Regions from separate parts of the Limnohabitans sp. Hippo4 genome, predicted to be linked through region 2. Evidence: predicted binding sites of a transcription regulator. Region 2 holds the regulator's gene; the other holds the start of a gene.
The links. Region 2 encodes FliA, which starts transcription of late flagellar genes. Its sites were predicted from a motif close to CTAAAGTTTNNNNNNNNNNNGCCGNTA; they were not measured.
Positions count from the first base shown of each region.

Region 1: a site for FliA is predicted at 11,242-11,268, ahead of B9Z46_RS04365 (flagellin). Genes of this name have one in related genera too.

Region 1 covers NZ_NESE01000001.1:926,758-942,070, reverse strand. The annotation lists gene B9Z46_RS04430 (SURF1 family protein) at 1-566, shown strand, start outside; gene B9Z46_RS04425 (hypothetical protein) at 559-1,251, shown strand; gene B9Z46_RS04420 (NINE protein) at 1,259-1,714, shown strand; gene B9Z46_RS04415 (hypothetical protein) at 1,729-2,160, shown strand; gene B9Z46_RS04410 (hypothetical protein) at 2,153-3,766, shown strand; gene B9Z46_RS04405 (hypothetical protein) at 3,747-4,883, shown strand; gene flgA (flagellar basal body P-ring formation chaperone FlgA) at 4,880-5,578, shown strand; gene flgM (flagellar biosynthesis anti-sigma factor FlgM) at 5,587-5,910, shown strand; gene B9Z46_RS04390 (hypothetical protein) at 5,940-6,332, shown strand; gene B9Z46_RS04385 (FliA/WhiG family RNA polymerase sigma factor) at 6,344-7,021, opposite strand; gene B9Z46_RS04380 (hypothetical protein) at 7,023-7,781, opposite strand; gene flhF (flagellar biosynthesis protein FlhF) at 7,781-9,073, opposite strand; gene flhA (flagellar biosynthesis protein FlhA) at 9,087-11,174, opposite strand; gene B9Z46_RS04365 (flagellin) at 11,332-12,399, shown strand; gene B9Z46_RS04360 (flagellar protein FlaG) at 12,464-12,847, shown strand; gene fliD (flagellar filament capping protein FliD) at 12,870-14,135, shown strand; gene fliS (flagellar export chaperone FliS) at 14,153-14,614, shown strand; gene B9Z46_RS04345 (hypothetical protein) at 14,660-15,313, shown strand, end outside.
Region 2 covers NZ_NESE01000003.1:255,561-270,873, forward strand. The annotation lists gene B9Z46_RS10290 (peptidase M29) at 1-826, opposite strand, end outside; gene B9Z46_RS10295 (flavin reductase family protein) at 911-1,435, shown strand; gene B9Z46_RS10300 (MarR family winged helix-turn-helix transcriptional regulator) at 1,454-1,882, shown strand; gene B9Z46_RS10305 (RidA family protein) at 1,872-2,276, opposite strand; gene B9Z46_RS10310 (AMP-binding protein) at 2,287-3,960, opposite strand; gene B9Z46_RS10315 (acyl-CoA dehydrogenase family protein) at 3,993-5,162, opposite strand; gene B9Z46_RS10320 (enoyl-CoA hydratase family protein) at 5,165-6,025, opposite strand; gene B9Z46_RS10325 (MarR family winged helix-turn-helix transcriptional regulator) at 6,022-6,513, opposite strand; gene B9Z46_RS10330 (SDR family NAD(P)-dependent oxidoreductase) at 6,525-7,304, opposite strand; gene B9Z46_RS10335 (bifunctional salicylyl-CoA 5-hydroxylase/oxidoreductase) at 7,304-9,694, opposite strand; gene B9Z46_RS10340 (flagellar motor protein MotB) at 9,827-10,882, opposite strand; gene motA (flagellar motor stator protein MotA) at 10,888-11,748, opposite strand; gene fliS (flagellar export chaperone FliS) at 11,839-12,408, opposite strand; gene fliA (RNA polymerase sigma factor FliA) at 12,405-13,157, opposite strand; gene B9Z46_RS10360 (MinD/ParA family protein) at 13,162-13,980, opposite strand; gene B9Z46_RS10365 (hypothetical protein) at 13,973-15,313, opposite strand, start outside.

The sequences.
Region 1 (15,313 bases), on a different contig from region 2:
ACGACGACTGGGCTTCTGGGGTCGTGCCCGAAGATTGGATGCAAAGAAGTGCAGATCTGGATGGGCAATGGTTGCCTCAATTCACGGTCTACCTCGACAACCGCAGCATGAAGTCGCAAACAGGGTTCTTTGTCCTCACACCTTTTCAATTGAGCAATGGCCCTGTTTTGTTGGTGCAACGGGGTTGGGTTGCCCGTGACCGCGCGCGCAGTGATTTTTTGCCGCCCGTTCCAACACCTCAAGGCAAAGTCACCCTTCAAGGGCGGGTTGTTCCTTCACCATCTAAATTGATGGAGTTGGGCGCACCTGCCCCCGTCAAAGAAGGGTTTAATCTGCTCAGGCAAAATATCGACTTACAAGAGTTTGGTCTTGAGACAAAACTCCCAATGCTTGCAACACTTCAGCAAACAAACGACGCATCCGATGGCTTGCTCCGCGAATGGCCAAAATCCATTTCGGGTGCCGATAAAAATCGCGGTTATGCGTTTCAATGGTTTGCTTTGTCTGCTTTAACCCTCATTCTCTTTGCTTGGTTCCAAGTCTGGAAAAAACGAAAACATGTCTGACCCCAAATCGCCTGATGACTTGAAGCCAATTGGTTTGACGGTCTACGATCTACCGCAACCCACATCCAGTTCCTTGTCTGAATCCTCGCGGACGCGGGGTGGACGTTTGTACATGATGTTGGTGCTTTTGGCATGCGCTGCACCTGTTGTTTTGTCTTATTTAACTTACTACGTCATCCGTCCTGAAGGACGTGTGCACCACGGTGAATTGATTGAGCCACAACGCATGCTGCCGGCATGGAGTGCCAAAGATCTTCAAGGCAAAGAAACACCGCTCGTCACTCTCAAGGGGCAGTGGCTACTGGTGGCCGTGGGCTCGGGCGAATGCGGTGAAAAGTGCGAGCGCCTGTTGTTTGTTCAACGCCAGTTGCACAAATTGTTGAACAAAGAAAGTGACCGTTTGGACCGTGTTTGGCTGCTGAACGATCAAGCCGCACCCAAGGGTGAACTCCTCTCGGCCATTGAGGGAGCAACTGTTTTGCGTGTGCCTGCAGATCAACTGTCTCAATGGCTGGCGCCTGCAAATGGCCGTGCGCTTGAAGAGCACTTGTATTTAATCGATCCAATGGGAAACTGGATGATGCGCTTCAACTATCCAGATGATGCCAAAACTGTCGTTGACATGAAACGCGATGTGGAGCGCTTATTGCGCGCATCAGTTTCGTGGGACAAAGCAGGTCGTTAAGAACTATATGAAATCCAAAACACTCGCAACCTGGCTAACTTTTGTGTTGGGCCCTTTGGGAATTCATCGCTTTTATTTAAAAGGTCTCCAAGATACCTTGGGATGGTTCATGCCGATCCCTACTGCCTTGGGTGTTTGGGGCTTCGAGCGTGTTCAGGCCTATGGTCTGGACGACACACTCAGTTGGGTTTTGCTGCCCATTTTTGGCATCCACATTGCTGCGTGTAGCTTGCAAGCCATTGTTTATGGCTTGTCTACACCCGAGAAATGGAATGCGCAATTCAACCCTCAAGCGGATCCCAAGGATTTGGCAGGTAAAAGCAACTGGTTTACTGTTTTTGGCATCATTTTTAGCTTGTTGATCGGTACTGCGGCCTTAATGTCGGCCATCGCTTATGGCACGCAGCGTTACTTTGAAACACAGCTAGAAAATCAAGAGCAAGCGAGTACAGCACAGCATTAGAATGACGGCTATCTATGCAGATACCTTCAGATCCTAGCGAAAGCCAAGCGACCGCCACTTGGGGCCCTTCGGTCCAATGGATCGGCGTTCAGTGGCAAGGGGGCTTCTATGCTTTGCCTTTGTCTAGCATTGCATCAGTTTTCAAGGCATCACCTTCTAATGCGCACGCGGCACAGTCCGATTTAGATGTTGAAGTCCATGACGGTGCCCCAGTTTTCATGAGATCCTTCTCGCAATGCTTTGATTTGGGCGCTCAGCCTGTGCCCAGCCAGGTGCAAGAAGAATTTCGCTGGGCGCTGATTGTTAATGTGCCTGGCAGCGCACCCATCGGATGCCGTGTGCATCAAGTGCTGGGCCCTTTCTGGGATGAGCTGAAATCAACCTCCGTGCAACATGATGGTCGTGATTGGCTTTTGATACAAGCCCGCGGAGCAATGCATGCTTGAGGCTCGCAAACTCAGCGCACAAGTTCAGCAAGAACTGGGTGGCCGTGCTTGGTCCGCGTTGTTTGTGAGCATTTGGTTGGCCACCTTGACCGTCATCGCCAGCCTTTGGATTGGCGCCAACTTTGAAGCACCTGCACCAGACAAAACACAAGAAAAATTAACTGAAGCGCATGCCCAAGTTTTGGAAGTCGTTGCGCGTCTTTCTACTGCTGTGTCAGCAGACCAAGAAATCAACCTTGAGCTTTTCGAGCAATTGTCTTCTTTGCAAGCGCCCTTGCTAGAGTTTGGCCAGAAAGCAGCCGCAGGCCTTCGCCTTGCACCCGACACCAAAGACGCTCAAAACTGGCCAGGCAAAGTGAACGTCATGTTAGATGATCTCAAAATATTGAGCGAGTCTAAAGAAATGCTCATGAGCTATGCAAGTTTGCGTGATGCGTTGTTTGGTTTGTATCGACCCAAAGGTCCCGTGAATCCAAAGCAATTCGCAGAGGGTACGCCTGCAAAAGCTTTGTATGCGGCCGTTTTGAAATGGCATCAACTGGGTTTACCCGCGGATGCACCCGCCAAAGCAAGCTTGCCTTTCACTTGGGACCAATTGGCCAAATCTAAAACGCACTGGCGCGAGATCAGCGCCCAATTGGACGCCCTTGAATTGGACGCCAAACAAATTCAAGACGTGGGCAAAGCCAAAGTGGCCAAAGACATGTTGGCATTTCTCTCAAAAAATGATGTGATGCAGTCCCTCCGAACTGCAGACGACACTTGGGCTCGCGTTATTTTGGTGCAAGAGCGTTTGCATTCTGCTGTGAATCAGTTGCCGCCTGAGCCTAAAGCCATATTGGCATCACCTCCTTTCCATTGGTCACGTTTGGCTTTTCCGGGATCGGTGTCTGAAGGCATGATGACATGCGCTGGTTTGATGGTGCTTGGTTTGTTGACAGCAGCCGCCGGTCATTTGACACGTCGTCGCCAACTGGGCGTGCTGTCAAAACAATGGCTCACAGTGACGCAACAACTTGAAGCTTCCGTTCGCGCTGTGGATGCCCCTTTGACACAATCGATTGCACGCATTGAAGCATTGGCTGCAGAGTTTTCGCTCGTGACGGACAAGTTGAAATATATGCAACAAGCCATCACATCACCCGCAGAAGCGCCGCCCAAAAGCATGGAAGAGCAAGCCTGGGGTGCTGCCACGCGCATGCAAGCTGAACTGGAAAGTGACCTGAACTTGTTGCGCGAAAAGTTGCTCAACATTCACCTTCAGTTTTGCAGTGGCCAAACACACGAGAACTTGGTTTATGACTTGGCTTTCACTACCGAAGCTGTGCAAACGGTTTTCGTGACAGCGCGCGACCTAGGTCGCTCAGTGGCCTTGCTGAAAGACAGCTTGCAGCAAGCGGAAGCGCAGGGTGATGGCCAAGACATTGAACAGCTGTTGTCTCAAGTGAACAACCTCAAAGCGTCAGCCAAGCGCATTGCCATGAACCTGCAAGAGCTGTCGGGTCGATTGCAATTGGCTGTTGGCGATGTGCCAGAAGGTCGACGTTTTGAATTAGAGGGTTCAGAAAATGAAGTCGGGAGGCTGCGTGTCAACCAACCGATATGATCATTTAAGTTTGGTGGTGGCCGATGCCGAGCGCAGCTTGGAAGGTTTGCAGCACAGCTTGCGCGGCGGCTCTGATGACATGATGCAAGGTGCATTGCACTGTCGTGACTTGTCTGCAGCGCTGTCCATATTAGGGTTAGACACTGTGGCGGGTCTCATAGATGATGTGGCGCGCCAAATGACGCTGGGTCAACCCAGCGTGATCGATGTGGCCAATGGCTTGTTGCCCGTAGTGTCTCAAGTCATCAAAGACATTCAGCTGGGCCAAGTGCCCAACGCAGAGAAGCAGCTCAAACTCTGGGAGCCTTGGTTGTCTCGGCTGCAAGTGTTGGTCACACGAGACTCTGCGTCACTCAGTAACTTTGAGGCCGTCATGCCCAAGGCAGTGGGCTCGCAACTGGTGGGCGCTGCAGATCCTGGCTTCAAAGCGCTGCGCCTCAAAGGCCTCAGCTTGATTCAAAACGCGCGCATTGTGAATCAGCGTGACGACGAACGCACGGTTCGTCAAATGGACGCCTTGCTCAGTGAATTGCAAGATTGGTCATTGCGCGTGGGCCAAGTGCCGTTGGCGCAATTGTTTCCACTGTCTGCCCACGAAATGGTGGACATTTGGTTAGACGCAGCGCTGCTTGAACAACTCGACGCTTTGCGAGACTTCGGCGCCAAGGCAGAAAGCATCAAGGCGCAGTCTAGAAGCCTGACCATTTACATGGACTGGGTTGCACCCAGCCTGTCGCATGATGACTATATGCAAATTGGCGAGTGCCTTAAAAAAGTGGCAGGCCACATTAAACGAACCCCAGAAGGTTTTCGCTTGGTGTTCCCTTGCAGCCTCACCCGCATGCGCATGATGCCTTTCATGCGAAACGCGCAACGCTACGTGGCAGCCGCAGGGCAGTTTGTGCAATTTCAACCCGACTCTGAAGATGCTAGCTTTACAGGAACTCTGATGTTGCGGTCAGGCATCGACAACCAGAACCTGCAAGTTGACCGAATGCTGCCCGCCGAGAACATGAATGTTTTTGAAGTGCCTAAGGGCATTGAGCGGCCAGAGGGTGTTTGCGGTGTGGCGCTAGACGGCACCGGTGAAATTTATTATTTCTTAGGGCCGCAATGAAGACCCTCGGCTTGCTTCGACTGCTGGGCGCCATGTTGTTGCCTTGTCTATTGAGCACCTCGGCCTTGGCGGCAGGCTGGACTTCCCAAGCCAGGGATGCCGTCGTTCGGTTTCTCAAAGCCCATCCTTCTTTGGAAGGGCGCGACTATTCGGTGCAATGGACCGAGCCAAGGAATGACCTGCCTATGTGCGAGAAGCAGCCCAGGGTCAGCTTGCAAAATCGCGACCGCGCCTGGGGCAAGCTCTTTTTGACGCTGAACTGCGAGGAGGGCCGGCCTTGGGTGCGTCCCGTCAGCGTGTATGTCATGGTGAAAGGCCGATATCTGGTCGCCAACCAGGCTTTGCGCAAGGGCCAAGCCCTGACTGTGGCCGACTTGCAATGGGCCGAAGGCGACCTGACCAAGATGGGTGACACCCTGCTGGAAGACCTAGAACAGACCAAAAACATGGAGTTGGTCCGCCCCATTCAGGCGCAAACCCCCCTCCGATTAAACGATTTGAAGCCAATCGCCGTAATTAAATCGGGAGACCAAGTTCGGGTCACTTTGCTGGGCAAAGGCTTTGCCATCGACACCTCGGGGCAGGCCATGTCGGCGGCTGCTTTGGGTAGCTCTGTCAAAGTTCGAATTTCTGACGGTAAAATTGTCCAAGGCACCGCAGTTTCCCAGGGTGCCGTGGAAGTGTTGATAGATTAAGGTGCGGCATGATTATCAAAGTAAATGATGTACGAGGATTGGGACAACCACAGGCCACTGGCTTGAATGGTGGTTCTGCTGCTGCGCCTTTGCAACAACCTGCAGGCGGCAAAGCCGAACCTGCTGTTGTTATCGGCCTGAGCGATGCAGCCAAAGTGGCCCAAGCGCAACCCGTGGCCGCCAGCGCTGCCAGCGCCGACAAATTAGACCTCGACTTGGTGCAAGAAATTCGCCAGCGCATTGCTGAAGGTACCTTTGAAATTGACTACCAAAAAGTGGCCGGTAATTTGTTGGGCAACGCAGTGGCTGCCGTTCGTGCAGGCCGCGGCTAATCCCTCCTGAATTTAAAGGTTCAACACACATGAGTCTTCAACATGCTCACAATTTGGTCGAGCAGGTTGCAACCGCCGTGTCCGAACTGCGAACCACATTAGAAAACCACGCGCTACCCGGACTTGAATCTGCCATCTTGAACAGCCAAATGGCATTGAAGGCACTGGAAGACTACCCCGGTGGTGTGGAAGGTTTGCGCCAGTTCATTGCCACGCTGCCCGAAGACGAACAAACACAACTCAACACCCGTTTAACGCAAGCCCGCGATGACCATCAGCTCAACACAGACCTGATCAAGTTGGCCATGCAGCGCAATGCGGCCCTGCAAGCTTATGCTGCGCAATCTTCTGCGGGTGCCACCTACTCAAGCGAGGGCGGTGTGTCGTTCTTGGGTGGCGGTCAGTTGTTGGGCAAGTTCTAAGCTGCCACAGCTCACGCGCCCAACATGGCGCGAATTGAAATCATCGCTTGGGTATGCAGCTGGCTAATGCGGCCGGGCGTTAGGTCCATCACTGCAGCAATTTCTCTGTACGACAAATCTTCCTGATAGTGCAAAGCCACCACCATCTTTTGGTTCTCTGGCAGATCTTTCAAAATCTCAACGACTTGCCCTAAAAACTGTTTGCTGGAAAACTTCTCCAGCGGGTCGGCCGATAAATCAGCGGGCAATAAGTTTTCAGGAATGTCGTCAATGGGCAGCACGTTGAACAGACTGTCGAGCACTTGGTAGTACTCGTTAGATTCCAGGCCTGCGGCTTTCGCCACTTCCTGTTCGGACGGCAAGCGCCCCAAACTTTGCTCCAAGCGTTGCGTTACTTTTTCCAGCTGGTCCAATTTGTCACGTTGATTGCGCGGCAAGATGTCTTCCTTGCGGCACGCATCGTAAATGGCGCCCCGAATGCGCATGCTGGCATAGCTTTCAAAACTTTGATTCGGCTGAGGCACATAGCGCTGCAACGCATCCAACAAACCCGTCATGCCTTCTTGAATCAAATCGTCCAGCATCACATTGGCGGGCAGTCGTGAGCCAATCTGTGACGCAATTCTGCGCACCAGCGGTTGGTATTTTTTGAGCTGCTCACCCAGGTCTTGCTGATACTTGGTGGCCATGTCAGTGGTTGATCAGCAAATGGCGTTTCAGAGTTGCAGTCAGCTCTGGCAGTCCGGTCCAAGCACCCGCCAAGGCGGCACTCATTCGTTCGGTGTTCACAGTGCCCAATACTTGCACGTTTCTCAACAAGTGCGCTTTGGCAGTTTGTGCCAGCCAACTCTGAGCTTGCGCCAGTTGATCTGTGTCACCTGCCAAGACAATGCCCCAAGTAGCAGCGGTGCATTTGGCTTGTGCTTGTTGCATCCAGGTCATGGTTTGCTGCAACTGATCTTCCGAACAAGCACTCACAGCCGTGAAGTGAATCTGTGCGCCATACTTGGCAAAACTTTCAGGCTTGCTGGAAGCGGCACTTACCACAATGCTGTCAAAGCGAACATTGCTGCTGATTAAGCGTGCTGCCAAAGGCTGAACGGGCCTTGCAATGCGATGGGTGTGCAAAGACAAGCCATACCAAAGTGACGGTGACAGCATGGTCACGCCTTGGTCCAGTGCCACATGGCCTTCTATGCTTTTGGACAGATCAAACTTCACAGTGCAGGGCAGTGGCCAGTGCTCTCTGTCGTTCAATGCAACTTCGTCAACCCACAATATGGTTTGGCCGTCGTTCGTCAAATCTTTGCTGAGTGCATCTACCAAGGGCAGGGTCAGAGCTGGCCTAGAAGGGCAGCACAGCACATGAACTGGCGCCGTGGCGTTGCCAAACAAATAGCGCAGCCCAGCAGCCTGGTCGATCAAATCGGAAGACTGCGCGTCACTCATCACGAATTCTTAATCCAGTCGTTCAGCTGGTCCATGAGGTGCATGGAAATTTGCTCATCAGGAATTTCCATGCGGCCAGAAATGCTGCGGGGATGCAAGGCGCGGTGGCTCAAGTAAGCTGTGTTGGCTTGGCTCAAATCTTCTGGCACGCGCTGGCCATTGGCCAAGAACATCAGCGGCAGTTTGTGACGAATGAGGCAATCCACCACAGGGCCAATTTGTGCGGCTTCATCGGTCTTGGTAATGATGGCGCCAATGAGTGCTTTCTGCGCTTCATTTTGCGTGGCCATCTGATGCATCAAGATCACATCTTCTTGGGTGCGCAAGTCGGTGGTGCTGCTCATTACCAAAATGCGTTTCAACGAAGGTGCACCTTCAAGCAGCAACTTGGCTTGCTCCAGCATTTGCGTATCGCGCTGGCTGACACCGGCGGTGTCTAGCAAGATGACGCGGCGATCTTTCATGCTGTTGAGTTTGGTGGTGAGGTCGTCGCTGTCGCGCAAGGTGACCACTGGCACGCCAATGATCTTGGCATACACCTTCAGTTGCTCTTGCGCACCAATGCGGAATGTATCGGTGGTGAGCAGGGCCAATTGGTCGCGGCCATACCGCAGCACACAGCGTGCCGCAATCTTGGCAATGGCGGTAGTCTTGCCTACGCCAGTAGGTCCAATGAACGCGAAGATGCCGCCTGGATCAAACACGGACAAGGGGTCCAGTGTTTCAATTTTGGGTTCTAACAAACTTTGCAGGCGATCGATCAAACGTGTGTTCGGGTCTGCAGGCAGTGCCGCCAATTCATCGGCCAATTCACCGCACAGTTGGGGAGAAAAACCAGCGTTCAACAAAATGCGCAAGGCCTCTGCCTTATCAGTCGATTGCGCTTGAATGTCATCCCAAGCGCGGGCTGACAAATGCGTTTGCAAAAGTTGCTTCACAGCAGAGAACTCGGCCAGCAACTTTTCAACTTGGGGCGCTGTGGGGTTGTCAGCTGCAGAGGCGGGCACAGCAGCTGGCGCAGGAAATCCTGCAGCGGTATTGCTGGTGTCTGGTGAAAAAACAGAATTTGAAGTGGTGGAAATAGAAGTCGTAATCGTTGGCGCAGAAAAATCTGAACTGGCGCCTTCTTTGCGTTGCGACAAACTGCTCAAAGCCTCGGGTGAGATGGCCACAATTTCTACGCCTTGCGGTGTGTCGCGAGTGGACAGCACCATGGCATCCCCGCCCACTTGCTGGCGCACAAGCTTGAGCGCTTCGGTGGTGTTGGCTGCGATGAATTTTTGGGGACCCATGTACTACTCCGCTTTAGGTGGGGCTGGCCTGAGAACAAATGAACTTTTCAAAGGTCAAATTTGTTTCCAGAGGCAATTCGGTCATGGCCAGCACGTGCGCCTGACTGCGTATTTTTTTAACAATGCGCGCAAACGTCAAGCGGGTGCGGGGATTGCACACAATCACGGGCGGCAAGTTCTTGGCTTCCATGGCGTCCACGTGGGTGGAAATTTCTGTCACCAACAGGCGCATCAATGAAGGTTCAATCACGCCGTCGGGTGCCACTGCAGCGCCGCCAATGGCTTGTTCAATGAGGCGCTCAAACTCTGGCTGCACGCCCAGCACACGGGCTTCCAAAGTGCTGCCCAAGGCCTGCTGAACAATGGTGCGTCGCAAGGCTTGGCGAACCATAGGCAGAATGTCCAGCGGGTCAGGCGTCTTGGGCGCATGTTCGGCGGCCACCTCAATGATGGTGCGCAAGTCTTTCACGCTGATGCCTTCTTCTAGCAACAGCTGCAGCAAACGCTGCAACAAAGCCAAGGACACCACCTTCGGTATAACGTCTTCCACCAGTTTGGGGAAGCTGCCTTTGAAGTGGTCCACCAACTCTTGTGTTTCTTGGCGGCCCAACAATTCATTGGCGTGTCGGTGAATCAAAGTGTCTAAGTGCGTGGCCATCACCACGGCAGGCTCCACCACCGTGTGGCCTCGGCTAATGGCCAAGTCTCTAGACTTCACGTCAATCCAAGTAGCGGGCATGCCAAACGAGGGGTCGCGTACTTGAAGGCCAGGCATGGGGTCTAAACCTTCAGGCGCAATAGCCAGCAAACGATCAGGCAAACACTGACCGCGGCCCACTTCACCGCCATAGACCAAGAACCGGTAGGTTTCTGCAGGCAGTTGCAGGTTGTCACGAATGTGCACTGAGGGTGTCAGGAAACCCATGTCGTTGATGAACTTGCGGCGAATGGCGCGAATGCGCTTGATCAAATCGCTTTCCTCGCCTTTGTCCACCATGGGAATGAGGCGGTAGGGCAGCTCTAAACACAAGGGCTCCACCACCGGCACATCCGTCCAGCCGAGTTCTTGGCGGCCAGCTTCGCTCTTGGTTTGAACCGCAGTCTCTTTGGCCACATTGGCCGCTTTACGGCGAATCAGATAAGCCAAGCCAATGAACAAGCCCGCAAAAATCACGAACGTGAAATGCGGCATGCCGGGCAGCAAGCCCAACAAGCCCAGCACACCGCCCGCAATCAACAGCGCGCTCTGGTTGCTGTTCATTTGCTTTGACAGTTGCTCAGAGAAATCGTCTTCCGTGGCCACACGGGTGACCAAAATACCTGCTGCAGTAGAAATGATCAAAGCCGGAACTTGCGCTACAAGACCGTCACCAATGGTGAGCGTGCCGTACATAGTGAGCGCTTTGCTGAAGCTCAGGTTGTGCGTGATCATGCCGGTGACCAATCCGCCCACCAGGTTGATGATCAGAATCAAAATGCCCGCCACGGCGTCGCCGCGCACAAACTTCGAGGCACCGTCCATGGAGCCAAAAAAGTCGGCCTCTTGGGCCACCTCGGCCCGGCGCTGCTTGGCTTCGTCTTGCTTGATCAGGCCGGCATTCAGGTCGGCATCAATGGCCATTTGCTTGCCGGGCATGGAATCTAGGGCAAAGCGGGCTGAAACCTCGGCCACCCGGCCTGAACCCTTGGTAATTACCACAAAATTGATGATGGTGATCAAGATAAAGATCACCACGCCCACCGTGAAATTGCCCCCAATCAGGAACTTGCCAAAAGCCTCAATGACCTTACCGGCGGCGTCGGTGCCAGAGTGGCCTTCTAACAACACAATGCGCGTAGACGCCACATTCAGCGACAAACGCATCAGGGTGGTCACCAGCAAAAGGGTGGGAAAGGACACAAAGTCCTTGAAATTCTTGATGTTCAGCGCAGCGATCAACACCATGATGGCCATGCCAATGTTGAGCGTGAACAGCATGTCCAAAAGGAGCGCCGGCAGAGGCACCAGCATCATCACCAGGATGAGCAGCACCAAGACCGGTACAGCGGCTTGAGCGGACGGCCTCAAATACTCCGTGAATTTGGACAGAAAAGTATTCATTTATGGGTGTTAATTCTATCGATATTAACGATTTATAGAGGGAAATCACAAATTCTTTTAAAAACGCTAAACGCTTTTGGATGGGTGGCCGTAAATCTACCTGAGGGCCACTGGATAAGCAGCCCCCGATATCTTCCAAACTCATCAGGAGCATTTCATGCCAGCTGTTTTAAATACCAATGTTGCCTCTTTGTGGGCTTCTAAGAATCTTTTGGGCGCACAGAGCAAGATGGCCGACTCAGTCGAGCGCTTGTCTTCTGGTTTGCGCATTAACCGTGCGCGTGATGACGCGGCTGGTTTGGGTGTGGCTAATTTACTAACTACACAAATTAACGGCGCCAACATGGGCATCCGCAATTTGAATGACGGCATTTCTATGGTGCAAACCGCTGAAGGTGCAATTGCAGCAGCTCAGGACATGGCTCAAAAAATGTTGAACCTTGCTACACAAGCAGCTACAGAAACGATGAATTCTGATGGAAGATTGGTCATTAAGACTCAGATGCAAGAATTGATTAAAGCAATTAATTTAATTTCCGACCGAACCAACTTTGCCGGTAATCCATTGCTAAGTGTAGATAAATCTGTCACCACTGGAACACAATTTGTGATTCAAAATAGCCAGAAAGCAACCGATGTCATAAATTTGGGTAAAGTTGCATTTAAGAGTCTTGGTTCTGGAACACCAACTTACACTGCAATTGACAATGCTTACTTAACTGCAAATGCTGCAGCGACAAAAACTGTTTTCACTTCCGTGAATGGAAGTTATGTTCCGCATACATTTACCGGTGGTGCAGGTGATGCTGCCAAAATTGATGGTGTGACAACAACAGACGCCATTATTAAGGCAAACTATTTTCAGATGTCTTCAGGCGGAACTGGGCAAGCAAATGATGTGAATTCTGCTGTTGAGGCAATAGACGGAACAACCCCGACTACTGCACAATTTAATAGTGTTATCACGCAGGCAACAACATACATTAAAAATCTCAATGACCAGCGGAGCCTATTGGGCGCTTATCAAAATGAGATGGATTACACAGTCAGCAATATTACGGAGTTGTCTGGTAATTTATCAGCTGCTAAAAGTCGCGTGATCGACACTGATTACGCTGCAGAGACTGCTGCACTGACAAAAGGTCAAATCCTGCAGCAAGCAGCAACGGCAATGTTGGCCCAAGCCAATCAAATGCCTAATGTGATCCTGACACTTTTGAAGTAATATTGGGTTATCTCTTGCTCGTGGCCTTTAGGCTGCGAGCAGGGTTTCCTCACGGAGTGAAGCCATGGATCCGGTACAAAATGTCAATCTGAGTTCGGCCGTTTTTGCGGCGCAACCGATTCTCAATGAGCCGGCCCCCACTAAAGATGCGGAGGCCGTGTCAAAGGTCGTCAGTGCGCCGCCAGTCCAGGTCAAAGCTAGCATTCATGAATTTGGCCAGGACGTGAAGCAGGCTGCAGAAGCAGCCATGGAAGACATACAGCATTTCATTTCCTCTCAACAGCGATCTGTTCGGGTCTCTAAAGACGAGTCTTCTGGCTACATGGTGGTTCAGTTGGTTGATCCTGATTCAGGTGACGTCATTCGAACTTTGCCATCAGAAGAGTTACTTCGCATTGCGCGCACTTTTGAGATGCTGGGCAGCGTGATGGTTAACCAAAAAGCTTGAACGCACAGCGCGTATTCAAATAATGGCCGTTACATCCACAACCAGCACCACGGGCAGTTCGCTGGATGTTGCCAGCATCGTTAGCCAATTGATGGAGGTTGAGAACAAGCCTCTGACTAAGCTTGATGCAAAAATCAGCACGTCCAATGTCAAGATCAGTACTCTGGGTCAATTCAAAGGGCAACTTTCTTCGCTGAAAGCTGCAATTGATGATTTGCAAACGCCCAGCAATTTTTCTGCGTGGTCTGCCAGTGTGAGCAATGAAAACGTAGCTTCTGCGCAGTTGGATAACACTGCAGTAGCGGGTAGTTATCAGGTGGAAGTTAGCCAGTTAGCCCTGCCTGCAATTTGGCATGTGTCTGGCTTTACCAATGAAGCAGCAGCATTGGCTTGGTACAACAATGCAAGTCAAAGTGCAGTTAAATCTGCGGCCGATGCCACAGTTTTTAGAACGTCAGCCAACCAATATGTATTGTCACTAAAGGCCAAAGCGACAGGGACGTCTGCAAGTTTTGATTTGACGGGTGTTGCCAATGCAAGCATTGATCAGCCAGCACAAGATGCAAACTTCAAGTTGAATGGTATTGATTTTGTGAGATCTTCCAATTCAGTGACTGACGTTTTAACGGGCGTTACATTGAATCTTAAAGCGCAAACCGCCGCGCCCATTACTTTGACGGTAGCCCAGGCGGAATCGTCTGCGCGTCCAAAATTAGATGCATTGGTCAAGGCTTATAACGATCTGCAGTCTTTTTATAAAGCACAAACCCAATCCAGCGCCGACGCATCCACGCGTGGCATTTTGAACAGCGACTTTGCTGTGAGCAGCATGATGCGTGAGTTGCTCAATGGTCTTATGACGCCATTAACTGGCACAGGTGGAACGGCGCTGGCCGGTGCGAATGACTTGTCCGCTTTGGGTATCAAACTCCAAGACAACGGTCAATTGGCTGTAGACGACACACTTTTCAACAAAGCAACTACTTTGCAATCTAGGCTGGCTAACGGATTGGTCATAGGTTACAGCGGTGGCAAAGATCTTTCTACACGAATTACAGAAATGTTGACCAGCGGTGGCGTATTGCAAGAGCGAATCGATAACGAGCAGCAAGTTCAGAAAGATTTGAATGCTCGCAAAACGGCACTGCAAGATAAATTGGTCAGCGTACAGGCTCGATACACAGCTCAGTACGCAGCACTTGACGCTTTGCTTTTCAAACTTAACAGCACCAGCACTTCACTTAAAAGTGCACTCGATGGCCTCACCGCCTCTCAGAAAAACAATTGAAGTACCAAGGTATCGCCATGACAATGCGTTCTCATCGTGCCTATGCGGCCACACAACGTGAAACTTCTGTGTCGTCAGCCAGACCCATTGACTTGGTGGTGATGGTGTACGAACGTTTGTTGGACCATTTACGCAGTGCGCAATTGCAAATGGCCGAAGGTGCAGATTCGTCCGAGTCTCTGACCAAGGCCATTGACTTGATCGTGACCGGTTTAGAAGCCTGCCTTGACAAGAAGCAAGGCGGTGAAATTGCAGAAAACTTAGCGGCTATTTACAACTGGGCCAGTCGTGAAATTATGCAAGCGCGTCTTCGCCGCGATCCAAGCATGCTGCAAGGAGTCATCAATGCATTGCAACCCTTGGCAGAGGCATGGCGTGAACATGCCGGACTCACCAATGATCTCTTCGAAGCAGCCAATCAGCCCATGGGTATGGCTGGCGCTGAAGCACGATCAGTGGGTTCTGCCATGGCAGCCTAAGGGGAACTTTCCCTGAAGGGTTGAGCTTTTTCAATTGCTTGGCCCATGTTCATTCCTGCTCAAACCCCAGACCTTCATCTGCCACTGACGCAGTTGTTAGAGGCCAAGCCTGTGACGCCTGTTACAGCGGTGCCAGGTATTCCTGAAGACGCACAGCACCTAGACAGTCGAGTTGCATTGCAATGGACGCAACCTGTGTTGCAAGGTGATCCATCTCAGGCTTCTAGAAACTCCTTAGCTGCAACATCCGATCCCGAGCCAGTCAAGGTGTTGGCCCTGACAGGTTTTGAGCCGCAAGGCCCAGACCCCGATGCTTTGCGAAATGGTGAAGTGCATCCACTAATGACGCAGGGCTTGGCGACTTGGATTGCGTTGGCATTGACCAAGTTTGCGCGCATTCAACGCATCACCCCAGATGCAGCACCGTCGCCATCGGGCGATGTGATGCCAGTGTTGGTCAACATCTATCAGCAAATTGCCAGCAGTAATTCGTTTGCCGCGCAACGTTTAAGTGAAGCTTGGTTGCCGAACAAACAAAAAACGCAAGTTCACGACTCTCTTGGCGTGGTGAAAGAGTTCCAGGCCATAGCGCAGCCCTCGTCGGAAAATACCACGGCCCAACTCAGAAAATGGGTGGCAGCGTTAGAGCCAGACAATGACAACGCGCAACAAGCCGCGCACATGCTAACGCAAGGTCAG
Region 2 (15,313 bases):
ACACCGCACAGGCATCGCGATGGCCTTCTTTGTCAATCCAAGCTTGGTAGTAAGAGCGCATCATCTCAACGTCGACGCCTTCGCCTTCGATGCGCGTGATGGTGTCGTTTTCAATGGTCAGCTCAATGGTGTCGCGCAGGTAGCGCTTGAATGTCAAGTTGACATCGCCTGGCGCCATCACCAAGCGACCATTCACGCTGCCGGCCGCAGGAAATGCCAAGGCCAAGCCACCTGGCCAGTGCGAGACCATGCCTGGCTTGCTGCAAAAACCCCAGACGCCCCCCACCACAGCCGACTTCAGTTGAATGTTCAAGTCGGTGCCGGCCTTGGAGGACACGTGCATGTGCTGCGTGCCGCGCAATTTCTTCATGGCATTGCGGACCACCGACTCCAACGCGGGGTCCGGCACCGTTCGCTCCAAAATTTCGGGGTGTTCATTGGAGATCATGAACAAGCGTGGCACGACACCATCGGCCCCTTTCAAGATGGCAGGCAATTCGGGCGCATGCAACATGCCTTCCACGGTGCAATCAATCACCACATGGGCACGTTGTAGGGCGGCCACCACGGGCGACAAATGTTGAATGACATCGGTGGCCCCTGTTGAACGCACGGGTGCAGGCGCTGAAAGTGCCGGTGTGGGCAAACAAACTTCAAAGATTTTGGCGCCCATGCGCTGCAAGCTGATGCGGGCCAAATCCACGTTGACCCGGCGCGACTGACTTTCAGTGAGCAAAGCCACCACGTCACCCTCTTGAATTTTGCACAAGGCAAAGGTGCGTTCAAACGCATCCAACCAACGGTGTTCGATTTGTTCAATCAGCATGACAACTCCTTGTGACAAGCAGCTTGGTCGGCTTGCCATTTCAATGTGTCAGCAAGTTTATATGAAATTTCATACAATCAGCTCATGAGTTCCCCTAGCACCACCTTCGACACCCAGCACTTCAAGCAAGCGCTCTCACGCTTTCCAACCGGTGTCTCGGTCATTACCACCCACCAATTGGGTGAGGCCAATCCCGCTGAGTGGGGGCACCAATTTGTAGGGCTCACTGCCAGCTCGTTCAACAGCGTGTCATTGACGCCCCCGCTGGTAGTCTGGAGCTTGGGCTTGAAATCACGCACCTTGCCGTCGTTTCAAAAGACGTCGCATTACGTCATCAACATCTTGAGCGAACAACAATTGGCTTTGTGCAATCAATTTGCATTTGGCCAAGGCGATCGCTTCGGCGGCGTTGACTATGCGTTGGGCACTGCCGGATTGCCCGTTTTAAAGGGCGCATTGGCTTGGTTTGAATGCCGCAACCGCAGCCAATACACCGAAGGCGATCACATCATTTTTGTCGGTGAAGTTGAACAATGCGGCTTTGCGGATGGTTCACCCTTGGTGCATCAGCAAGGTGGTTTTTACTGCGCCCAAAAACTGCAAGGTTAATTCGAGTCATTGCCCACCATGGCCACCCAAGAATTTGTAGACAGCTATTTGCCCTACTTGCTTGCACGGGCCAGCTTCACCATTTCTTCAGAATTTCATGCGCAAGTTGAAGCGGCAGGGCTCACGGTGTCCGAGTGGAGAATTTTGGCGTCCTTGTCGGGCGTAAAACAGCGCACCGTGGGTGAATTGGCAGAGATTGTGTTGGCCAAGCAACCCACCGTCACCAAGATGGTTCTCAGAATGGAAACAGACAACTTGGTCATTCGCACACCCTGCACGCAAGACAAGCGCCAAGCCTGGGTGAGCTTGACGCCTGCAGGTCAAAAACTGGTCAAGCCGCTCCTGAAAAAAGCGCAGCAACATGAGCAAAAAGTTTTGGCCTTGCTAGGCCCCGCGCACAGCACCTCGCTCAAAAGCATTTTGCAAAAACTGATTGTCAAGGCTTAACGGCCGTCACCTCAATCTCGACCAAAGCCCGGTCTTCTACCAAATCGGCCACTTGAACCAAGGTCATGGCGGGGTAGTTTCTGCCCATCACGTCTTGGTAGACCTTGCCCAATTCGCGACCACGCGCCACATACTCTTTCTTATCTTTCACGTACCACGTCATGCGGGCCATGTGCTCGGGCCCTGCGCCCGCACAGGCCAACGTAGCCACAATGTTTTGCAAGGCTTGTTTGCACTGCGCCACAAAGTCATCGGTCTCAAATTGACATTGGCCATTCCAGCCAATCATGCCCGCCACAAAAATCATTTCACCGCGGGCAGCCATGCCATTGGCATACCCTTTGGCAGGCGCCCATCCCTCTGGCTGAAGTACTTTCAAGAGGCTTTGTGACATCTTCTGCTCCTTATTTTTCTGAATTGAAAGCCATCGCTTGCTGGCGTAATTTAAAGCGCTGCAACTTACCCGTCTCGGTGCGCGGCATGGCATCGCAAAACATCACGCGCCTTGGGTACTTGAAGGGTGCAATGGTTTGCTTCACAAACTCTTGAATTTCTTTTTCCAAGACAGGTGAGCCTGTGTAGCCAGGCTTCAGCACCACAAAGGCCATCACCACCTGTCCGCGCTCGATGTCGCTGGCACCCACCACGCCACATTCGGCCACTGCAGGGTGTTGCATCAAAGCGCTTTCCACTTCGGGGCCAGCAATGTTGTAGCCCGCAGAAATGATCATGTCATCGTTGCGCGCTTGGTAACTGAAGTAGCCATCCGCATCCATCACAAACGTATCACCTGGCAAATTCCAGCCTTCTTTGACGTAATCCTTTTGGCGTGGATCGTCCAAATAGCGACAACCTGTAGGGCCCCTGACCGCCAAACGACCCACAACACCAGGCGGAACCGGCTGCATGTCTTCGTCCACAATTTGCGCCTGATAACCCGGCACCACTTTGCCAATGCTGCCTGCACGCACTTCGTGTCCTGCACTTGAGATGTAGATGTGAATCACTTCGGTGCCACCAATGCCATCGGTCATCTCGATGCCTGTGGCTTTTTTCCACAACTGGCGAGTGGCATCGGGCAAAGCCTCACCCGCCGAGACAGTGTGCTTCAAGGACTTCAAATTGAAAGCACTGGGTTGATCGCTGACCAGCATGGCCATTTGGCGGTACATGGTGGGCGCCGTGTAGCACTGTGTGGCGCCGTAGTGGCCCACAGTTTGCAGCAAAGACTCTGGCGTGTACTTCTCTAGCAACACCGCACAGGCACCGTAGCGCAAGGGGAAGGCCAGCAAGCCACCCAATCCAAAGGTGAAAGCAATGGGCGGCGTGCCACACACAATGTCATTGGCGTCCATTTTCAAGACATGGCGCGGAAACAAATCACACATGGCCAAGACATCACGGTGAAAATGCATCGTGCCCTTGGGCTGACCCGTGGTGCCACTGGTGAACGCAATCAAACAGACATCGTCACGGCTGGTTGGGTAGGCCTCAAAGGCTTTTGCATGCTTTGCCATGCGCGCCTCAACGCCGCCAGCGTCTTCTGACCTGAACCACAGCACTTGCTTTAACGCAGCCGCATAATGTGGATGCGCTGGTTCGGTGCAATGACGGAGTTCGTCGGCCAGCAAGCTGTCGCACAAGGCAGCACTCACCTGCGCCTTGTCCACAATTTGCTTAAGTTCAGCAGCCCGCAGCAAAGGCATGGTGGGCACCACCACCAAACCTGCCTTCAAGGCCGCCAAGAAACAAGCAGCCATCATAGGACTGTTGCCACCGCGAAGAAGCAAACGCTGGCCTGATTTCAAGCCCATGTCGGTGGTCAGCACATGCGCAATTTGATTGACCTTGGCCTGCAACTGCGCGTAGGTCCAGCTGATGTCGCCTGTCGCGTCTTTACCGCGGACAGCCATGCGATCGCCAAGACCCTTGGCCACGTGATCGTCGAGCAAGCCTTGGACACAATTGAGTTGAGCGGGGTACTGAACTTCTGGGCGATCGAACACAAACACGGGCCATTGGTCAGGCGGTGGCAAGCGGTCGCGCGTGAACGTGTCTGTATGTGACGAAGGGGCCAATGAAGCGGAGAGAGATGACGTCATGTCTGGCCTCACTTGAGCAAATCGCGACCAATGATCAACTGCTGCACTTCGGTTGCACCTTCATAAATGCGAAGGGCTCTGATTTCTCGGTACAGCGACTCGACAATGCAACCTTTTTTCACACCCATGCCACCATGCATTTGCACAGCCATGTCGATGATTTGTTGCGCATTTTCTGTGGCGGTCATTTTGGCCATGGCCGCTTCTTGCGTGATGCGCTGGCCTTGATCGCGCAACCATGCGGCGCGGTAAGTCAACAAAGTTGCAGCGTCCAGCAGTGTGGCCATCTGCGCCAACTTGCTCTGCGTGATTTGAAAATCACCCAAACTCTGTCCAAACATCTTGCGCTGCTTGGCCCAGGCAATCGATTCATCCAAGGCTCTGCGTGCAAAACCCAAAGACGCAGCCGCCACCGAGGTCCGGAACACATCCAAAGTGGCCATGGCCACTTTGAAACCTTCGCCGGCGGCACCAATGCGTTTGGCATGGGGCACCAACACGTTGTTGAAATGCAATTTGGCCAAGGGGTGAGGCGCCACCACATCAATGCGCTCGGCAATTTCCAAACCTGGTGAGTTGGCGTCCACAATGAAAGCGCTGATGCCGCGGGCGCCAGGCGCTTCACCCGTGCGTGCAAAGACCACGTAAAAATCTGCAATGCCACCGTTGGAAATCCAGGTCTTGAAACCATTCAAAAGGTAACCTTCAGCTGTGTCGACAGCGCTGCATTGCATCGCAGCCACATCCGATCCTGCATCAGGCTCGCTGAGTGCAAAAGCCGCTAGCGCCTCACCTTTGGCAACACGCGGCAGGTACTCGGCTTGTTGTTCTGGCGTCCCTTTCAAACTGATGGCACCCGACCCCAAGCCTTGCATGGCAAACGCAAAGTCTGCCAAACCATGGTGCCAAGCCAATTCTTCGCGCAAGATGCAAATGGTGCGTGTGTCGATCACATTGGCAGTACCGCCATACAACTGACCAGCGATGGCTGGCTTCAACCAGCCGCCTTGTCCCAAGGCTTTCACCAAGCTCACACACTCGCGGTCAATGGCCTCACGCGATTCGTCGTGGCCATGCAAGTCCGCAAACTGTTGGCGGGTCCAGGTTTGCAGTTTGTCTTTGAAACTGCGGTGCGATTCGTCAAAGAAGGGCCAGGCCAAATGAGCGGCTGAATTCATGCTCAATCTCCTTCAAACACAGGGGTTTGCTTGGCCACAAAGGCGTGATACGCCCGATGGAAATCGTTGGTGGCCATGCAAATGGCTTGGGCTTGTGCCTCAGCCTCAATGGCCTCGTCCAAACCCATGTTCCACTCTTGTTGCAGCATCTTTTTGGTCATGCCGTTGGCAAAGGTAGGGCCACTGACCAAGACTTGCGCCATCGCTTGAGCTTCGCTCAACACAGTCTCGGGGGTGCACACTCGGTTGTAGAAACCCCAACGCTCGGCCTCTTCGCCAGGCAAGCCACGACCGGTGTACAACAACTCGGACGCGCGACCTTGCCCAATCACGCGGGGCAACAACGCACATGCTCCCATGTCACAACCGGCCAAGCCCACTTTGTTGAACAAGAAATAGGTTTTGCTTCGCGCTGTGCCGTAGCGCATGTCAGACGCTAGCGCTAACAGTGCGCCAGCACCGGCGCAAATGCCATCAATGGCGGAAATGATGGGCTGAGGGCACGCACGCATGGCCTTGACCAAATCACCGGTCATGCGCGTAAAGGTCAACAGGCCTGGCATGTCCAACTTGGTCAGCGGGCCAATGATTTCATGCACATCACCACCGGAGCAAAAGTTTCCGCCTGCACCGGTCACCACCACCGCATGGACATCATCGGCATAGGCCAAAGCTCGAAACAAATCGCGCATCTCTGCATACGACTCAAACGACAAGGGATTTTTTCGCTCAGGTCGATTAAGGGTGAGCGTGGCCACGCCGTCCTTCACCTCAAACATCACATGCGCTGCTTTGTAGTTGGCCAGTTTATTGCCATGGCGCGGCAACTGGTGTGGCTCGCCCGGTAAATATTTTTGACTCATGCCATCTCCTCCTGTTTTTGTAAATTCTTTTTCAGTGCACCCAACAAGGTGTACAGCTGACTCTGCTGGTTGTCTGACAAACCGGCAAACATGTCGGCCACCCAGGCTTCGTGTGCAACCGCCATGTCGGCAAATGCGTCTCGCCCCGCCTTGGTCAACTTGACTGTGTACGAGCGTCGATCGTTGGCACCCACTTGGCGCAGCACCAACTTCTCTTTTTCAAGCTGGTCAACAATGGCCGTGATGTTGCCGCCCGTCACCATCATGCGGCGCGACAATTCACCCATCGTGAGCCCCTCCGGATGACGCTCCAGTTGGGCCATCAAGTCAAAGCGCGGCAAAGTGATGTCAAATGACTCTCGCAACTTTTGCCGGATCTTGTCTTCAACGCGCGTGGTGCAAGACAACAAGCGAAGCCACAAACGCAATGAAGCGTGATGGTCGGCATGGGCTCTGAATTCATGATCGGCGTTTTTTTGCAAACTCATCTCTTGTGCCATCACATCGTCTCCCCGCCATCTACGGCAATCGATTGACCATTGACCGATGCTGCGGCCTCACTGCACAGCCACATCACAGCTTGCGCCACTTCATCGGGTTGAATCATTTTTTTCTGTGGGTTGTGTGCCACCAATGCGTCGCGTGCTTGCGCTTCGGTTTGACCCGTTTTGGCCACAATGTTGGCAAGCGACTCGCGCACAATGTCGGTCTCGGTGAAACCAGGACACACCGCATTCACTGTCACACCTTTGCGCGCCAACTCCAATGCCAAGCTGCGGGTGAGGCCAATCACGCCATGCTTGGCGGCAGCATACGCCGACACATATGCAAAGCCTTTCAAGCCGGCTGTGCTTGCAATGTTCACAATCCGGGCAGCATGGCCTTTGGCACTCTCGGCCAACAGGTCCGGCAATGCCGCTTGAATGCACAAATAGGTGCCCGTTAAATTCACGTTCAGCATGTGTTGCCAAAGCTGTAAATCTGTCTTGGCAAAAGGCTGGCTGAGGGCTTGGCCCGCATTGTTGACCAGCACGGTCACTGGTCCCAAGGCTGCATGATTGGCGCGGTGCGCTGCGTCTACTGAAGCGGGGTCGCTCAAGTCCATGACACTCAAGTGCAACTTCACACCAGGAAACGCCTTGCGCAATTCAGCCGCTTGCGATTCCAAGGTCTGCAAGTTGCGACCCGACAAACTCAGCGCCGCCCCTTCACGGGCAAACGCATGCGCAATGGCCGCGCCGATGCCTCGCCCAGCGCCCGTGATCCAAACGTGTCGCATCAATTCTCTCCTTTGGCGGCTGCTGGTGACGCACTCATGGCAGCCATGGCGGCAGCTCGTTCAAAATTGGTTTCCATTTGACGCTTGCCCGACACATAGGCTTTGTGCCAATTCAAATCGGTGTAGCCAATGCGCGCGGCCTCTTGCATCGTCCATGAAGGATTGGCCAAATGCGGACGGGCCACTGCGCACAAATCAGCGCGGCCTGCCGCAATGATGCTGTTGACATGGTCTGCTTCTGAAATGGCGCCGACTGCAATGGTTCGCACACCCGCTTCATTGCGAATGCGATCGGCAAAAGGCGTTTGAAACATGCGGCCATAGACAGGCTTTTCGCGCTTGTCGACTTGACCTGAAGAGCAGTCCACAAAGTCCACACCGGCGGCTTTGAACGCTTTGGCAATTTCAATCGCATCATCGGGTGTGATGCCGCCCTCCACCCAATCGTGCGCGGAGATGCGCACCGACATCGGCTTGTCTTGTGGCCATACTTGGCGCATCGCCGTGAACACAGCCAGCGGAAAGCGCAAGCGGTTGGCCAAGGCGCCGCCAAACGCATCGCTTCGGTGGTTGGTCAGCGGCGAAATAAAGCCCGACAACAAGTAGCCGTGCGCGCAATGCAACTCCAGCCAGTCAAATCCGGCTTTGGCACCCCGCTCTGCGGCAGATACAAACGCCGCCAACACGGCGTCCATGTCGGCTTGCGTCATTTCATGCGGCACTTGGCTCACGCCGTCCATGTAGGGCAAGGCCGAGGGCGCCATCAGCGGCCAGTTGTCGCCATCTCGTACGGCGTCATTCAAAGGCATGTCAATGCCATCCCATGCCCTACGGGTCGAACCTTTGCGTCCTGCATGACCCAACTGCAATGCGATCTTGGCATCCGACTGGGCATGGACAAAATCCACAATGCGCGCCCAGGCGTGTTGCTGTTCGTCATTCCATAAACCAGGACAACCCGGCGTGATGCGCCCCTCAGGCGTCACGCAAGTCATCTCGGTGAACACAATGGCGGCGCCGCCCACGGCACGGGCGCCGTAATGCATCAAATGAAAATCGCCTGGAAGACCGTCCACGGCTGAATAGGTCGCCATCGGAGACACCATCACGCGGTTCTTCAAACTCACGCCGCGCGCTTGCAAAGGCAAGAACATGGGCGGCGTTGATTTGGCTTTGGCGCTGTCATCAAAGTTGGCCAACGAGGCCATGAAACGTTCGTAGGCGGCCACAAATTTGTCATCGCGCAAGCGCAAGTTTTCATGCGAGATGCGTTGGCTGCGCGTGAGCAGCGAGTATGCAAATTGCTGTGGTGGCAAATTGACATAGCGCGCCACATTCTCAAACCACTCTGTCGAATTGCGCGCAGCATTTTGAATCTTCAGCACCTCCACAGATCGGGTCGCTTGGTAAGCAGTCATCACTTCCTTCATGCCTTTGACATCGTGCCCTACGCGCTCAAAGGTGTCGGCCAGTTCAATGGCATCCTCTAGCGCCAGCTTGGTCCCCGACCCAATTGAGAAGTGTGCGGTGTGCGCTGCATCGCCCATCAGGACATATGGCACTTGCCTGCCATCGGCCGACGTGTCCCAGTGCACCCACTGATCGCAAATGACGCGCGGAAATTTGATCCAATGCGCAGAGCCTCGCAAATGTTTGGCATTGGTCATGAGGGGATGGCCATCCAGGTACTTGGCAAACAACTTTTCACAAAATGCAATCGACTCTTCTTGCGACATGCTTTCAAAACCTGCAGCCTTCCACACGGGCTCGGGCGTCTCCACAATGAAGGTCGATGTGTCGCCATCAAACTGATAGGCATGCGCCTGAAACCAGCCATGCTCGGTTTCTTCAATGGCAAACGTAAAGGCGTCAAACAACTTGCGCGTGCCCAACCACACAAAGCGGCATTGGCGCTCGTCAATGTCGGGCTTGTAGGTTGCCGCAAAACGCGTGCGCACTTTGGAGTTGATGCCGTCACACGCAATCACCAAGTCGGCTTTGTATTGCGCGGCAATGTCGGCATGGGCATCGACCTCGGCCTCAAACACCAATTCAACACCCAGCGCTTCGCAGCGCTTTTGCAAAATGTTCAGCAAACGCTTGCGACCAATGCCACAAAAACCATGGCCCCCCGAGCGCATGGTTTCGCCTTTGAAATGCACCGCAATGTCATCCCAATGGTTGAACGCACCCAAAATCTCAGAGGCTGTGACCGGATCGGCCACTTGCAGCCTCGACATGGTGGCATCTGAAAACACCACCCCCCAACCGAAGGTGTCATAAGGCTTGTTGCGCTCCAGCACCGTGACCTTGTGTTCTGGATGACGCAACTTCATCAGCAGGCCGAAATACAAACCGGCGGGGCCGCCCCCAAGGCAGACGATGTTCATGACGCTTTCCTTGTCCCTGAAATTTGATTGTTTCAACTTCAATAGTTGAAGCTTGAAATAATTATGAACAGTCCAAGGCAAGGGGTCAAGACATAAAAAAAAGCAGCTTCGAAAAGCTGCTTTTGGGAGGTTTTACTGGTTCAACACCGTGATGCCGATCCGTCGATTTCGAGGATCTTTGGGATCGTTCGGGTTGTAAGGCGCGGTATCGGCCACACCCTCAATCCTGGCAAACCGGCTGTTAGGAATGCCTTTTTTCTCAATGATCTTGCGCGTTTCTTCCGCCCGCTCGGCCGACAAAGACCAGTTGTTGCGGTCGTCAGTGTTGGCAAACTGAATGCTGTCGGTGTGCCCTCGAATGGCCACTTTGTTGGGAATGCCCTGCAATGTTTTGGCCACTTCGTTCAACAAAGCTTGCGCCTTGGGCGTCATGTTGGTGGTACCCAAGCCAAACATGGCGAAGTCGGCTTTGTCGAGAATCTCGATACGCAAGCCATCTTTGTCTCTGGCAAATGAAACCTGGTCTTTCATTTTTTCCAGTTTCGGATTCTTGGCCATGGCCTCTTTGATTTCTTTTTCCAGCTTGTCAAAGTTGGCTTTGTCGGCAGCCTCAGCCGCTTTCTTGCCTGGATCACCATCTTGGCCCGACTCTTTGCTGTCAGCACCTTTGGGTGACGGATCGTTTTCTGTGGGACCGCCTTCAGAGCGTGGGGTCACCATGTTCAATGCACTGGTTTGCTTGGCAGAGAAGGGGAAGCCATCGGGATCTATGACCGAGCGACCCCCCAACATGCCGTCGGAGCCCGCCAATTTGCCCATCGTCACATTGCTGTGCGAGGTGGGTTTGAAATAGTCTGCAATGCTTTTACGTTGGTCGGCATTAGAGGCACCCAACAGCCACATCAACAAGAAGAAGGCCATCATGGCGGTCATCATGTCGGCCAGCGCAATTTTCCAAGCACCACCGTGCGCACCACCATGGCCATCGTCCATGATCTTTTTGATGGTGATGGACGGCGCCACCACCACAGGTGCATCGGGATCGGCTTCTTCAGGAATGAGGGGCGCAGCTTCAGCTTCTGTTTCAGGCGTGCCTTCAGCCACAGCGCCTGCCTGCGCACCCGCTTCTGCGGGTGCGTCTGCCGCAACGGCCTCTTCTGTTGGCGCTTCTAAAACTGCTTCAGCCATGGCGATTAGCCTCGCAACCCGTCAAACACTTCAGCAAAACTAGGCTGATTGTGGTGGCTGATGCTGGAACGCGCGGCCTCAATGATCAAAGGCATGGGGTGACCGTGCAAAGTGCCAATGATGATCTGCTTCACCACTTTGAAAATCTGACCTTCGTCTTCAATGATCTGTGCCAAGCGTGAAGCCATGGGCTCCACAAAACCATAAGCCATGAACACGCCCAAGAAGGTACCCACCAAGGCGCCACCGATCATGCCGCCCAACACGGCAGGCGGTTGGTCAATCGCACCCATGGTTTTCACCACACCCAACACGCAAGCCACAATACCCAGCGCAGGCAGCGCACCAGCCAAAGTGGCCAAAGCGGCCTGTGGTTTCAAAGCATCGTGGTGGTGAGTTTTGATGGAAGCGTCCATCACGTCTTCCACCGCATAAGGGCTCAAGGGGCTGGTAGACACCACCATCAAACGAACCGTGTTACAGACCAAGTCCAACAAAGCATGGTCGTGCAAAATTTTGGGGTACTCCGCAAAAATAGCGCTGGATTCGGGGTTCTCAATGTGCGCTTCAAGGGCCACAGGGCCCTCGGTTTTCAAGGTCTTCATGATTTTGGACACCACGAAGATGGTACTGAGGTAGTCCTCTTTATGGTACGCAGGGCCTTTGAACACTTTGCCCATGCCGGCCATGGCGCCTTTGAAGATGTCCATGGAGTTACCGACCAACATACCACCAATGCCAGCGCCCAAAATACACATGATCTCAAGGGGCGCTGCTTTAATAATAGGCGCCATGTCGCCACCGTGCAGGATGTAACTCCCGAACACGGCAACCATCAGAACGACGATACCAATAATCGCAACCATATTTCTCTCCAAAAACGACCAAACGGGCGGCTGGCTCCCCAGCTGCGCCCGTCATTGTTCCTTCAAAGCTTTGCCCTTTCAGGCAAAAGCTCAATGCATTGCAGACATTGCAACACCTGATGCAGGCGCAGTTTTAGGTAACAAGTTAGGAACATCACGCCAAGCTTGGCGAATTTCATTCAACAGCGTGTGAACTTCTTGCAATGCATCGAGGTCATTGCGAGCATTCACATGCACCAAACGGCGTGTCACATAACTGTACAACTCGTACAGGTTGCGTGCCAAGTCGCCGCCTTTGTCCAAGTCCAAGGCACCTTGTAAGCCCAGGACGATGCGGCCAGCGCGCACCAAACTTTTGTTCTTGTCTTCAATAGAGCCACGCTGAATGTGACCCTTGGCTGTGACCAAGCTGTCAATCAAGCCGTCAAACAGCATCTGAATGAGCTCAACCTTATCGGCCACCATGGCTTGTGATGCATGGTTACCTTCGCCGTAGCTCTCCATTGCTTTGAAATGTACTCGCATGATGTCTTGTTCCTTTTGATCCTGACACAGCAGGAATCGGAGGGACATCGGGAAACTTGAGTCTTCAGATGCAAAAGAAGCCACAAATGGCGGCGGATTGGCGCGAACCCCAGAAAAAGCGAAGGACAGGCTCATGCCGCACCCTTTCCAGCCTTGGGTTTGGCCACATTGGCGGGCTCAACTTTGAGAGTACCGCGCAGTTTTTTGACCACCGCCGTGAGCAACTGGCTCACCCTGGACTCGGTCACACCCAAAACTTCACCAATTTCTTTGAGGTTCAGCTCTTCAACATAATACAAATTCATTAACAATTGGTCGCGCTCGGGCAAATCGCCGATGGCATCGGTCAAAGCGCCCATGAACTGCTCGTGCTCCACAATGGCCTCGGGCTGCTGCGACGTATCGGTGGCAATGTTCATCACCTCCTCGGTCACCACTTCCATGGAATAGGTTTCAAAGCGACGCGCCTGGGTGCGCTCTTTGTGAAACAGCTCAATGTCCTTGCCCATGTAGTCGGCCAATTCGGCCTGGGTGGGTGTGCGGCCCAACTCGGCACCCAACTCGTGGGTGGCTTCACTGTGCGATTTGTTGATGGCCACGGCCGAACGAGGCAAAAAGGACAGGCGACGCACCTCGTCCAAAATGGCCCCGCGAACGCGGCTGTGTGCAAAATTCTCAAACTCGATGCCCTTGACGGGGTCGTAAGCGCGGGCCGCTTCAAGCAAGCCAATCATGCCAACTTGGATTAACTCATCCAGTTCCATGAAAGGCGGCAGTCTCACCTTCAGGTGCAAAGCCACGCGCTTGACCATGCCCAAATGGGCCATGACCAGCGCTTCGCTGTTGTTTTGAACCTGTTCGTAAAGGCGAGTGGAGTTGGCCATGGTCTTATGCGCTGGTTTTCACCAAACGCTCCACAAAAAACTGCAAGCCACCCGAAGCCTCATCAATGGGCTCCAACTGACGAATGGCTTCAGCCAATCGACGGAAATCACGTGCGCCTGCACTGCCAGGGGCAAATTCGGCCACGGGTTGGTATTTTTTGAGCGCCGCCAAAATCAGCTCGTCGTTTTCAATCGAGCCCAAATAGCGAATGGTGCGGTTCAAAAAGCGGGCACAAACTTGGTTGATGCGCTCAAACAATTGATAGCCTTCTTGCGCGCTTCCCACACCATTGGGGATGAGGTAAATCTCATCCAAACCGTGGTCTTGAATCAGCACCTTGATGGTGGCATAAGCGTCGGCAATGGACGACGGATCGTCGCGCACCACCACAAAACGGCGGGAACAAGCGGACATGAAAGCCAACACTTCAGGCGAAATGCCAGCGGCCATGTCGACAATCAGAAAATCGATGTCATCGGTGAGCGCGCTGAAGGCACGTACGATGTTGGCCGCTTGGATATCACCCAAGGCTGCCATTTCTTGAATGCCAGACGCACCCGGCACCAGCTTGATGCCTTGACGGGTGGTGACAATGATTTCTTGAAGGGTTTTCTCGCCACTTAAAAAGTGGCTGAGGTTGTAGGGACAACGGCAGCCCAATGCAATTTGGGCATTGGCCAAACTCATGTCGGCGTCAAACAACATGACGCGGTGACCCATGGCCTGCAGTGCAACAGCCAAGTTCACAGAGACCGTGGTTTTACCCACCCCTCCTTTGCCACTGGCAATGCCAATGACTTGGGTACTTTTTGCTTTATCCATGAAGCTCATTCTGAGGGATTTCCACTGACCAATGCGGACGGCTCAAACCCAGGGTGTGGGTGAGGGGTTCATTGGCAGCTTCAAGCTCTTTCACCTGAGGCTCTAGTGTCGCAGGTTTTAGGTCAGCTTCCACCATGACATCGCCCAAAGCCTCTGAGCTTGGGGTCAATTGCGCCATGGCAATGTTGATGAGTTTTTGCAAGCCCGACGATTTCAAGCCATCGGCCACGCGGTCCGAACTGCCGCCCGCTGAAACCACGCATTGCGCGCCTTCGGCAATCAAAAACTGGATCAGGGGCCAAGGTGAATGGGATTCGTCCAACTTGCTGATCATCAGGCTCTGCCATTGCAGATTGGATTTCAACATGATGCGTGTCAAGGTGACGCCAGAAGAGTCGGCAGGCACCACCGCATGCAAACCGGCCTCTGGGCAAATTTGCGAAATTTCGGCCAAACGCTCGTTCATTTGCACACCGGGGGTGTCAATCAAAATCAAGCGACGTGGTGACAGCTCGTTCAAGAGCAAACTCAGCGTTTCGGGGTTGGCTGCACGGAAACACTCCACACCCAATTGGGCACACAGCATTTGCGTTTGTGCCCAAGCGCCAGCACGCATGTCGTGGTAACTCACCACCGCCACGTATTCAACGCCGTAATGCAGGGCCGCTTGTTGCGCCGCTTTGGCCACCATCAAGCTTTTGCCAGCGCCCGACAAGCCGGCCATGACCTGAACGCCGCGGTTGGGAAAACCTTCTTGGGGGCGTTCTAAATTGTGCGTCAGTTGGCTGCGAATGCTGGCCAAGGCGCTGTCCAAGCTGGGCTGCTCGCGCAAGCCTTCTTGCAACAAGGCGCGCAAGGCGGTTGGCACAGAAGCTTCCGTCATGGCTTGCACCAAGGGTTGAATGTGTGCGGGCCAGTATTGGTTCATTTGCCAGCTGGCAGTTTGCTGGCTCAAGCGAAACTCTTGGCGCAATGCGGCCAATTCTTCACGCACCAAAGACACGATTTCTTGGCTGCGCACTTGCTCACGGCCTTGCGTCAGCAAGTGCTCTGATGAGGATGCATCACGCGCGGGCTTGTTGAATGTGATCGCTTCAGAAGCTTCTTCTTGTGCTTCTTTTTTGGCGCCCGATTGCATCAAGTGGTGCAAATGGTCACTGAAAGGACTGCTGACAGAAGAGGGTGTATTGGAAACTTGTTGGCGTGTGGGCGCTGCGGCTTGCACAGTCACCGTGCTGCTACCAGCCTCGTCGTCCATCAACTCTTCTGGACTGGCCTCGGCCACTTCCAAAGCCACGATCAATTCTGTTTGCCCTTCAACGCGTTGATTCGA